Linked DNA regions of Defluviitalea raffinosedens. The protein of the gene in region 2 interacts with the protein of the main gene of each other region in a pairwise test. Links are inferred from orthologs where the notes say so. Each region holds a gene or a part of one and is shown on either strand. Other genes may lie near its edges.

The links.
Region 1: the proteins of tpiA (region 2) and pepT interact in binary tests that used the Escherichia coli proteins (3 or more experiments, as listed by UniProt). The link is inferred for Defluviitalea raffinosedens from one-to-one orthologs.

The regions. Positions count from the first base shown.
Region 1 is NZ_JAFBEP010000004.1:215,478-221,492, reverse strand. What follows is about bases 1,886-4,742. They hold pepT (peptidase T), read right to left. Parts: upstream 3,993-4,742; coding sequence 2,778-3,992; downstream 1,886-2,777. Other genes in these bases: JOD07_RS05380 (twitching motility protein PilT), read right to left, coding at 4,246-4,659; tyrS (tyrosine--tRNA ligase), read right to left, coding at 1,886-2,251. In the rest of the region: JOD07_RS05395 (AI-2E family transporter), read left to right, coding at 1-993; more of tyrS, read right to left, coding at 1,025-1,885; JOD07_RS05375 (DUF378 domain-containing protein), read right to left, coding at 4,813-5,031; JOD07_RS05370 (hypothetical protein), read right to left, coding at 5,134-5,508; JOD07_RS05365 (YtrH family sporulation protein), read right to left, coding at 5,586-5,912. UniProt on the Escherichia coli protein: Cleaves the N-terminal amino acid of tripeptides.
Region 2 is NZ_JAFBEP010000023.1:18,025-24,114, reverse strand. Bases 2,133-5,064 are described here. They hold tpiA (triose-phosphate isomerase), read right to left. Parts: upstream 4,009-5,064; coding sequence 3,256-4,008; downstream 2,133-3,255. Other genes in these bases: JOD07_RS13210 (phosphoglycerate kinase), read right to left, coding at 4,022-5,064; gpmI (2,3-bisphosphoglycerate-independent phosphoglycerate mutase), read right to left, coding at 2,133-3,230. In the rest of the region: preprotein translocase subunit SecG, read right to left, coding at 1-169; eno (phosphopyruvate hydratase), read right to left, coding at 315-1,637; more of gpmI, read right to left, coding at 1,686-2,132; more of JOD07_RS13210, read right to left, coding at 5,065-5,221; gap (type I glyceraldehyde-3-phosphate dehydrogenase), read right to left, coding at 5,316-6,090. UniProt on the Escherichia coli protein: Involved in the gluconeogenesis. Catalyzes stereospecifically the conversion of dihydroxyacetone phosphate (DHAP) to D-glyceraldehyde-3-phosphate (G3P).

The sequences.
Region 1 (6,015 bases), on a different replicon or contig from region 2:
TATCAAAAGAACCTTGTGGATCCCCTAAATTTAAAATATAGCAATAAGAAAAAATTTCCTAAAAAAATCAATTCAAAGGATTATAATAAAAAAGCCAATACTAGAACGATTTCGACGCTTCTTACGTATATTACAGTGATCTCAATCATTCTTTTAGTGTTGCTTTTATTTTCTTCCAGTATAGGAAACAAAAAAAGTTTTAGGAATGTAGATAATTTAGTAGACATCATTAGAGCTTATACACAGTCCTTTAACAATATGGTATATAATATTCAACAAAAGTTAGACAGTATAGGATTCCTGCAAGAAACTGAGGAAACTATACAAGAGCTTTCAGGGAAATTAGGAAACATTGTGCAAAGTATTACGACAAAAGTGATCGAAGGCATCACCAAGGCGGGCAATCATGTCGTCAATTTTGCCATGGCGATGGTTATAGCATTTTATCTGTTAAAAGATAAAGCCGGTTTCATAAATTTAATGAACAGATTGTTGAAAATCATTTTACCTGAAAGAATTCTTAAAAGCGGGGAACGTCTTTGGAAAGATATTGATTATGTTTTATCCGGTTACATAAGAGGACAGTTAACGGATTCATTGATTATGGGAATTCTGATAGGAGTCAGTGTTGCTATAATAGGAATTGATTTTCCAATAATTATTGGTATTATCGCAGGAATTGCCAATGTTATTCCTTATTTTGGACCCATCATAGGAATGATTCCTGCAGCACTTATGGGATTAATCAGTGATAATCCTATGAAGGCTTTATACGCAGTCATTACGCTTTTAATCCTTCAGCAAATAGATGGGGCAATTATAGCTCCCAAAATTGTAGGAGAAAGCGTGGATGTACATCCAGTTGCCATAGTCGTAGCCCTTGCAGTGGGAGGGTCTTTGTTCGGAATCCTGGGAATGTTATTGGCAGTACCGGCGGCAGCGTTTTTGAAATTGTTACTTGTTCGATATATGGATAGCAGGTCAAATGTTTAAAAACCTTGGGAAGCACATGCTCCCAAGGTTTTTATATTAATTGAACACGATGGAATACTTTTTTACCTTTTTGAATCATTAAAGCATTTTCTGAAAAATCTTTCTCTGTTACTAGGTAATCTAGATCTGTTACCTTTTGATCCTGTACTTTAATGCCTCCTTGCTGAATCAAACGACGTCCTTCTGAACGGGAAGGAGCAAGGCCTGTTTTTTGAAGAAGAGAGATGAGATCCATACCATCTTTAAATTCATCTTTAGAAATTTCAGTGGTAGGGATAGAACCACCCTGTGCACCACCACCAAATAGAGCTTTAGCCGCCGTTTGCGCTTTTTTAGCTTCTTCTTCGCCATGAACAATCTTGGTAACTTCATAAGCCAGGACTTCTTTAGCTTCATTGATTTTAGCACCTTCAAGAGCACTTAACCTGTTTACTTCGTCCATAGGAAGGAAAGTAAGAAGGGAGAGGCATTTTTTTACATCAGCATCTGCAACATTTCTCCAATATTGATAGAAATCGTAAGGAGATGTTTTTTCAGGATCAAGCCAAATGGCTCCTTTTTCAGTTTTACCCATCTTTTTGCCTTCACTGGTTGTAAGAAGGCTAAAGGTCATGCCGTAAGCATCATCATGGCCAATTCTGCGGATGAGTTCAACTCCCCCTAGAATATTGGACCATTGGTCATTGCCTCCTAACTGCAGCTTACAATTATACCTTCTGTATAATTCCAGGAAATCATAGGACTGCATAAGCGTATAGTTAAATTCTAAGAAAGAAAGGCCTTTTTCCATTCTGGTTTTATAACTTTCATAAGTGAGCATTCTGTTTACAGAAAAATGAATCCCAATTTCTCTTAAAAAGGATACATAATTCAGATTAAGAAGCCAATCTGCATTATTGACCATAATAGCTTTATCTTCACCAAATTCTATAAATCTCGAAAGCTGCTTTTTAAAACATTCTGCATTATGAGCGATGGTTTCTTCTGTCATCATTTTACGCATATCGGTTTTACCCGTTGGATCCCCAACCATAGCAGTTCCACCGCCTATAAGGGCAATAGGCCTGTGACCAGCTTTTTGCATATGAGACATAGCCATAATTGTAACAAAATGGCCTACATGAAGGCTGTCTGCTGTGGGGTCAAAACCAATATAGAAAGTAACGGATTCTTTACCAAGCAATTCTCTTATTTCCTCTTCATGTGTTGCTTGTTCAGTAAAGCCTCTTTCTTTTAAAATATCATATACATTTCTCATAGAAAAGCTAACTCCTTTACCTAATATTTTTCACAAGAAAGAGTTTCGTATGCGAAACTCTCGCGCCGAGTGCAGTCGACAAAGCCGACAAAATTCAATATGCGTAAGTGTGCACTTTGCGCGGAGGGTTTTAATTACATAGGAAACTCGGAAGAACTTTCTATGTAATAAAAAACTCTCGCCTTATCATGTGATCATGTAAGGACGAGAGAACCCGTGGTACCACCTTAATTCGTATACAAATGCATTGTATACCTCCAGTCTCATATAACGGTGAGAAGCCGTTAGGTTTTTAGCCTAATGTTCGAGAGGTGTATTTCGCATATTCATGTACTGTAAATCTTTCACCAGCCGATTTACTCTCTGAAATTGTAACCATGAAATGCTACTTAACTCCGTCATCACATTTTCCTTAATAATTGGTCATATCTTACCATAAAATTTGCGGAAACTCAAGGGGGTTATTGCTTTTATGGAGATAGATGTACCATTTTGGGAGAATAAAAACACATTTAAGTTATATTTATCATATTTGGGCGATTTTTACAATCACTTCAACTGCTTTTTTCATTGAGTTCACTGAAATGTATTCGTATCTGCCGTGATAATTATCACCGCCTGTGAAAATATTAGGGCAGGGAAGGCCCATAAAGGATAGTCTTGCACCATCTGTACCACCGCGAATAGGTTTTATGTGAGGCTCAACACCTACAGCTTTCATTGCATTAAAAGCTCTTTCTACAATGTACATTTTGTCTTCTAATTTTTCTTTCATATTGTAGTATTGATCTCTTAATTCTAATTGAATAGTGCCATCACCATATATTGCATTCATTTTTTCAATAGCCTCTTTTACAAAATCTTTACGTTTATTAAAATTTTCCATATCAAAATCCCGAATAATATATACCATTTCAACTTTTTCCACATTACCGTTGAAATTGTTCAAATGATAAAAGCCTTCATAGCCTTCCGTATAGGCAGGAATTTCTTTTTCGGGGAAAAGTTGAGCAAGTTGAATGCCTATTAATACTGCATTTTTCATCTTATTTTTTGCAGTACCAGGATGAACATTTTGACCGTGTATTGTAATTTTTGCCTGAGCAGCGTTAAAATTCTCGTATTCCAATTCTCCAAGCAATCCTCCATCAATGGTATAAGCAAAGTCAGCTCCGAATTTTTTTACATCAAAAAGATCGGCACCTCTTCCAATTTCTTCATCAGGCGTAAAGGCAATGCATATTTTGCCATGCTTGATTTCAGGATGATGAATAAGGTATTCCATGGCAGTTAAAATTTCTGCTATACCAGCTTTATCATCTGCTCCCAGAAGAGTAGTGCCATCGGTTGTAATCAATGTATCTCCTATGCATTTGGTTAAATTAGGAAATGCATTAGGAGACAATACAATATTTTTCTCTTCGTTTAAAACAATATCTTTGCCATTATAATTTTCTATAATTCGAGGATTAACATTTTCACCGCTCATATCAGGACTGGTATCCATGTGGGCAATAAATCCTATTACAGGAACATCTTCTTCGCAATTAGCCGGAAGAACTGCCATAACATATCCATTTTCATCAATACTTATATCTTTTAAGCCAATGGATTTGCATTCTTCTGCCAACATCTTGCCAAAAGCTATTTGGTTTTCTGTACTGGGACAAGTATTTGAACTTTCATCAGAAGTAGTAGGATATTTTACGTATTTAATAAAACGTTCAACTAATTGATTCATTTCTATTGTTGACTCCTTTTTCTTAAATGATTTTAATTAATATTTTTTTATTATAAAGTATTAATCAATATAATGTAATACTATATTTTTAATTTTCAAGTATAATTTATTAAAAAGTTTATGTAATTATTTGTACTATTATAAATGAAAAATTGATTTTTATCCTTTAATGTCATTATAATAATAAAACTCATTAAAATTCCCCAGCTTAGATGGCTGGGGAATCCTTGTATATGTTTATGTTATTAAACATTTATGCTATTAAAAAAGATTTTAAATTTTCGGGGATTTCCTTTTCTTTACAATTCATTCCGATAATAAATTTGACATTATATTTTTCGGATATTTCATTTAGTTTTTCAATAAATGATTGGGCTTCTTCTATTGAGAGACGGGATAACTTCAGCAATCCATCAATATATACATAATCAATATCATGGTCTTGAGATAAAATACCACAGATAAAACCATAAAATTCTTTATATCCAGAAACGGGAAAACCAGTTGTTTCAATAAAACGAATATTATGATGCAAATCGAACATATGATCTCGGTCGTTATCCAGATATACGACATGACCATTACTGCTCTTGGCAGATCGATTGGCCATGTCAATTAAATGCTTGGTTTTTCCTTCACCTTTTTCCCCCGCAATGATTTGTATCATAAGAATCTCCCCCTTTAAAATATTTGTAATTATATATATTAATTATATTCTCCTTGAAATTAAAAAAACCTTTTTTAAAAAAATGATTTTTTTAAAAAAGGTTAATTTTTAAAAATTAATTAACAAAGAAGGAAGACTTGCATTTTTTATAGATTATTCAGTTCTTCTGACAGATTCGTTGTCAATTTTTCCAAATAAACTTAAACCGTAAAGGCCGGCTAATCCAACTAAAGCATAAATGATTCTGCTTAGCCAACCGTCCATACCACCAAATAAAGTAGCAACAAGGTCAAACTGGAAGAATCCAATTAGTCCCCAGTTGATTGCTCCAATGATCATTAAAAGTAAGGCAATAAAATCCATCGTTCTCATGATAAAGCCCCTTTCAATTAATTAAATTTTCATATGGCTTATTTATTATCTATAGTATTTCCCTCTAACAGACTTTTATAATTTAAAATTTTACCAATTGAATTAGCTGTTGCTTTTTTCTACGCGGTAGTAGATATACATAGTGTCTGTCACGATAATACTTCTGATTTCCAATTGATATTCTCCATCTTGAAATTTTAGAAAACGGCGGTTGAGTGCATTATAAATTAAGTCTACATCAATTTTGCTGAGCTCTTTACCAATTTGATTTTTTAATAAAACTTTTATATATTGATCGATTTCATTTTTTGGAAGAAGTTCTTCCTGTTTATTAAGCATAATCGGAGAGATTTGATTTAAAACAGGAATTTCCTTCTTTTGACTGGATTCTTCTAATTTTTTTAATTTAACTATATAGTCTTCCAGTTGGGCAGTAAGATGCTCATTTTCATTTATTAGATTTTCAATTTTATACATATACATAGTATTATAGGATGTTATCCCAATAAAAAATCCAAAGACGAAAATCCAAAAGCCAGAAAAATTTATTTTTTTCATGAATTGTGCACTCCCAACGCATGTAAAATGACATACCCCATGTGTGCTCCGGCAAATGCACTTAAAATGTAGAGGATTTGTTTAATGACCGCCTTAAATTCCCCTTTTAGTATACCTAAATCTAAAATTTCAAAGGAAGAAAAAGTACCTCCCAAGGCAACAATAAGTGCCCAAAGCTTAAGTTGCTCTGAGAAAACAAGCATTGCTTTGACTGGCTTTTCGCCACACAGAATTGCAGCAGCACAGCCAAACAGAGCACCTCCCAGTATTACTCCTAAAGCAATAAAGAAGTTGTAAATCATTGTATTGATCAGTTTATGCATAACATCACTCCTACCAAGCAGTTCTTATATAATTATATGAATATCCGGTTTATTACTTTAGAACCAAAAATTAATAAAGTTAAAAATCAAGAGCACATTTACA
Region 2 (6,090 bases):
TTTTTCCCCAATAGGTTTCTGCTGCACCACCTATACTTCCTAAACCTGCTGATTTTCCTTCCTGAAGGAGAACAATAGTAATTAATCCAATAGCCAATAGTACATATATAACAGATAAAATAATTGAAAGTACGTTCACTTCTACACCTCCTATCATCAATGTTTTCATTTTAGCATATCAAAATTTTTTAAGCAAGATGATTTGAGAAAAAAATACTCGGCATTTCTGCCGAGTGATCTCGCTCCATATCAATTTCGTTCCATATAACTAATTCATTCGTTCCATATAATTAATGTGTGATTCATTCAATAAGTTATTTTAAATTGAACCATGCATCCAAACCTAAATATTCTGCTACATCGCCTAATTCTTCTTCAATGCGAAGAAGCTGATTGTATTTAGCAACACGGTCAGAACGGCAAGGTGCTCCGGTCTTAATTTGTCCTGCATTTACAGCTACAACAATGTCAGCAATCGTTGCATCTTCAGTTTCTCCGGATCTATGAGAAACAACTGCTGTCATTCCTGCTCTGTTAGCCATTTGAATAGCATTGAAAGTTTCGGTTAATGTTCCGATTTGGTTTACTTTAATAAGGATGGAGTTAGCAACACCTAATTCAATTCCTCTGGATAATCTTTCGGTGTTGGTTACGAATAAGTCATCTCCAACTAATTGAATTCTCTTACCTAATCTTTCAGTTAACAGCTTCCATCCTTCCCAGTCTTCTTCGTTTAAACCGTCTTCCAAAGAGATAATTGGGAATTTATTTACTAATTCTTCATAGTAAGCAACCATTTCTTCAGAAGTTCTTGCTATTTCCTGACCTTTCATTTTGCTTTCGCCAGGGAAGTGATATTTCTTTGTTTCTTCATTGTATAATTCAGAAGCAGCAGCATCAATTGCAATACGGATATCGTCCCCAGGTTTGTATCCTGCTTTTTCAACTGCATCAATAATAACTTGGATTGCTTCTTCTGATGTTGCTAAGTCAGGAGCAAATCCACCCTCATCACCTACTGCAGTTGATAATCCCTTTTCACTTAATACTTTCTTAAGGCTGTGATATACTTCTGCACACATTCTTAAAGCTTCTTTGAAGGATTTTGCACCAACTGGCATAATCATGAATTCTTGAAGGTCTACTGTGTTATCTGCATGTTTTCCGCCATTCAAGATGTTCATCATTGGTACAGGCATCACTTTAGCATTAAATCCGCCAAGATATTGATATAATGGCATATCTAAAGCTTCTGCGGCTGCTTTTGCAACAGCCATAGATACCCCAAGAATTGCATTAGCACCTAATTTACCTTTGTTTGGTGTCCCATCTAATTCGATCATTTTTTTGTCTATTGCAACTTGGTCAAGAGCATTCATACCGATGATTTCTTCTGCAATAATGTTGTTAACATTATCCACTGCATTTTGAACACCCTTACCTACATATCTGTCTCCGCCGTCTCTTAATTCTACAGCTTCAAAAGCTCCTGTTGATGCTCCAGAAGGTACAGCAGCTCTTCCTACTACTTGTCTTCCTTCTGCATCAACAATAACCTCAACTTCTACTGTTGGATTGGCTCTGGAATCAAGAATCTCTCTAGCAAATACGTCTAAGATTTCTAAATATCCCTTCATTTTGCTTCTCCTTTCAATAATATAAAATTATTATTAAGCAGGTCTTTACTACTTTCTAATGAGAAGAGAATTTCCAGTCATTTCTTCTGGTTTTTCAAGTCCCATTAGGTCAAGAAGAGTGGGGACAATATCTGCTAGTTTTCCACCTTCTCTTAATTCTATTCCTTCACCGGCATTTACCAAGATAAATGGTACTGGATTTGTCGTGTGTGCTGTAAAAGGTTCTCCTGTTTCGTAGTCAACCAATTGTTCTGAGTTTCCATGGTCAGCGCAGATAAACATTTGACCGTCTACTTTTAAGATTGCATCTACTACACGACCTACACAAGCATCCACTGTTTCTATCGCTTTAACTGCAGCACCCATGATACCTGTATGTCCTACCATATCAGGGTTTGCATAGTTAATAATAATGACATCATAGTTTTCAGAAAGAATTGCCTCAACAAGACGATCTGTAACTTCAATGGCACTCATTTCTGGTTTGAGATCATAAGTCGCCACTTTAGGAGATGGAACTAATATTCTGTCCTCTCCTTCGTTTGGTTTTTCTACTCCACCATTGAAAAAGAAAGTCACATGAGCATATTTTTCAGTTTCTGCAAGACGAAGCTGTTTTAAACCTTTTTCAGCCAGATATTCTCCAAAAGTTTTTGTAAGTTTTGTAGGCTTAAAGGCAACAGATTTATTTTTAATGGTGATATCATATTCAGTAAAAGCAACGTACTTCACTGGGAAGAAACCGTTGGCTCTTTCAAAACCACTAAATTCTTCATCACAAAAACATCTTGTGATTTCTCTTGCTCTGTCAGGTCTAAAATTAAAGCAAATAATAGAATCATGAGGTTGAATCATAGCCGTTGGTTCACCATTGGTCAGAATAACTGTTGGAAGCACGAACTCATCATAAACTTCATTTTCATAAGATAATTGCACTGCCTGCACTGCATCTTCGGCTTTTTCTCCGGTACCTAAAACCATCGCATCATATGCAAGTTTTACTCTTTCCCATCTGTTGTCACGGTCCATCGCATAATATCTTCCCATCACGGTTGCAATCTTTCCCACACCGAGTTCATTGATTTTGTCCTGTAATTGTTGAACATAATCTTTACCGGATGCAGGAGGAGTATCTCTGCCATCTAAGAAAGCATGTACATAAACCTTTGACAAACCATGTCTTTTTGCTAATTCCAACAGTGCGTACAGGTGTGTGTTGTGACTATGTACACCACCATCGGATAAAAGACCATACAGGTGAAGGGAAGAATTGTTTTGCTTACAGTTTTCAACTGCACTGAGCAGTGCTTCGTTTTCAAAAAAGTCTCCATCTAGAATAGATTTCGTGATTCTTGTCAGTTCTTGGTATACTATTCGACCTGCTCCAATGTTCAAATGCCCTACTTCAGAGTTTCCCATTTGACCTTCAGGAAGGCCTACGTCCATTCCACTGGCATATCCTTTTACAAAAGGATATTTTTTCATGAGACTGTCGAGTACAGGGGTTTTCCCCTGACATACAGCATTTCCATCACAGCGGTCATTTAATCCAAAACCGTCAAGGATCATCAACACGGTTGGTTTTTTTCTCATTTTAATACTCCTTTTATGAACAATCTTAGTTGTTGTAATTCACAATTTTGCTAAAATCTACTTTCAAGCTTGCTCCACCAACTAAGCCTCCATCAATATTTGCCATTTCAAAAAGCTCTTTTGCATTTTCGGCATTTACACTTCCGCCGTATTGTATGCGAAGTGATTCAGCTACAGAAGCATCATAAATTTCTGCAACTACTTGACGAATTGCAGCACAAACTTCTTCAGCTTGCTCTGATGTAGCTGTTTTACCAGTACCAATTGCCCAGATAGGCTCATAAGCAATGACTACATCTTTCGCTTTTTCTGCTGGAACATCTTTTAAAGCAATTTTGGTTTGAAGTCGAACCAAATCAACTGTAATCCCCTGTTCTCTCTGCTCTAACGTTTCTCCTACGCAAATAATAGGAATAAGGTTGTGTTCAATAGCTTTGAGAACTTTCTTATTTACGATTTCATCGGTTTCTGCAAAATAAGCTCTTCTTTCAGAATGTCCGATAATAACATATTTAACACCTAACTCTACCAACATATTAGGTGCAACTTCTCCTGTATATGCTCCGCTTTCTTCATAATGCATATTCTGAGCACCTACAGCGATGTTTGTTCCTTTAACTGCATCTAATACAGCTGGAAGACAAACAAAAGGAGGGCAAAATACTACATCAACATCTGTAGTATTTACTAAAGGCTTTAATTCCTCTACTAATTTTACCGCTTCTGAAGGAGTTTTATTCATCTTCCAGTTTCCTGCAATAATTTTTTTTCTCATCATAAAGCCTCCTGAATTATTCTTTGTCGTCTGCTGCTGCCACGCCTGGTAATTCTTTACCTTCAAGGAATTCTAATGAAGCTCCGCCACCAGTAGAAATGTGAGTCATCTTATCGCCAAATCCTAATTGGTTTACTGCTGCAGCAGAATCTCCTCCACCGATAATGGTTGTTGCATCTGTTTCTGATAAAGCTTTTGCAACTGCCATTGTTCCTTGCGCGAAGTTTTCAAATTCGAATACGCCCATAGGTCCGTTCCAAACAACTGTTTTAGCATCTTTTACAGCTTCGGCATAAAGTGCTCTTGTTTCTGGTCCAATGTCAAGACCTTCCCAATCAGGCTCAATTCCTCCTCTTGGTACTACTTTAAATGGAGTATCATTTTTAAATTCTTGAGCCACTACATGGTCTACAGGAAGTAATAATTTTACGCCTTTTTCTTCTGCTTTTTGAATCATTTCTTTTGCATAGTCAATCTTGTCAGCTTCTAATAATGACTTACCTACTTCATGACCCAATGCTTTTATGAAAGTATAAGCCATTCCGCCGCCAATAATTAATGTGTCTACTTTATCAAGGAGGTTATTAATTACATTAATTTTGTCAGATACTTTTGCTCCGCCTAAGATCGCAACGAAAGGTCTTACTGGGTTGTTTACTGCATTACCTAAGAACTCAATTTCTTTTTGCATTAAATACCCTACTGCACAGTCTCCTTCGATGAATTGAGTAACTCCAACGTTGGAGCAGTGAGCTCTGTGTGCTGTACCAAAAGCATCATTTACAAATACGTCTGCAAGACTTGCAAGTTCTTTGCTAAAATCATCAATATTCTTAGTTTCTTCTTTACGATATCTTGTGTTTTCAAGAAGAACAACGTCTCCTTCTTTCATTTCAGCAACAGCTTTTTTTGCATTTTCTCCAACTACAGTATCATCTTTTGCAAATACTACTTCTTTTTCTAATAATTCGCTTAATCTTTTTGCAACAGGTGCTAAAGATAATTCTGGTTTAGGTTCTCCTTTTGGTTTTCCTAAGTGAGAGCAAAGAATTACTTTTCCACCGTCATTGATTAATTTCTTAATGGTTGGCAGTGCTGCAACAAGTCTATTTTCATCTGTAATAACACCATCTTTTAATGGTACGTTAAAATCACATCTAACTAATACTCTTTTCCCTTTAACTTGGATATCATCAACTGACTTTTTCTTAAGCATGGGTTTCCCTCCTCAATATTCTCAATCCGATTTATTAAAAGAAGGTCCGGTCCTATAGTCATAACTACAAAACCGGACCTTTTGGTCTACCTAATTATAAACGTTCTGCAATGTATTTTGTGAGGTCAACAATTCTGTTTGAATAACCCCATTCATTGTCATACCAGGAAACAACTTTTACTAAGTTTCCATCGATTACCATTGTGGATAATCCATCAATGATGGAGGAACGAGGATCTTTTTTGAAGTCGATGGATACTAATGGTTCTTCAGTGTATCCTAATACTTTGTCATCAGCAGCAGCTTTTAAAGCAGCATTAACTTCTTCAACTGTTACAGTTTTTCCTAATTCTACAGTTAAATCAACTACAGATACTGTAGGAGTAGGTACACGCATAGCCATACCAGTTAATTTTCCTTTAAGAGAAGGAATAACTTTAGCAACTGCTTCTGCAGCACCAGTTGTTGTAGGAATAATGGATTCAGCAGCAGCACGAGCTCTTCTTAAGTCACTGTGAGGTAAATCCAAAATTCTTTGGTCATTTGTATAAGAGTGAACTGTTGTCATAATTCCTCTCTTAATTTCAAATTTATCATGAAGCACTTTAGCAAATGGTGCTAAACAGTTTGTTGTACAAGAAGCGTTGTCAACGATATGGTCTTCAGCTGGGTTATAATCCCCTTCGTTAACTCCCATAACAATAGATTTTGTTCCTTTTCCAGGAGCGGAGATGATAACTTTCTTTGCACCTGCATCAATATGTAATTGAGCTTGTTCTTTCTTTCTGAAAATACCTGTAGATTCGATTACGATATCTACACCTAATTCTTTCCAAGGAAGATCAGCTGGATTCTTTTCTGCAAGCACT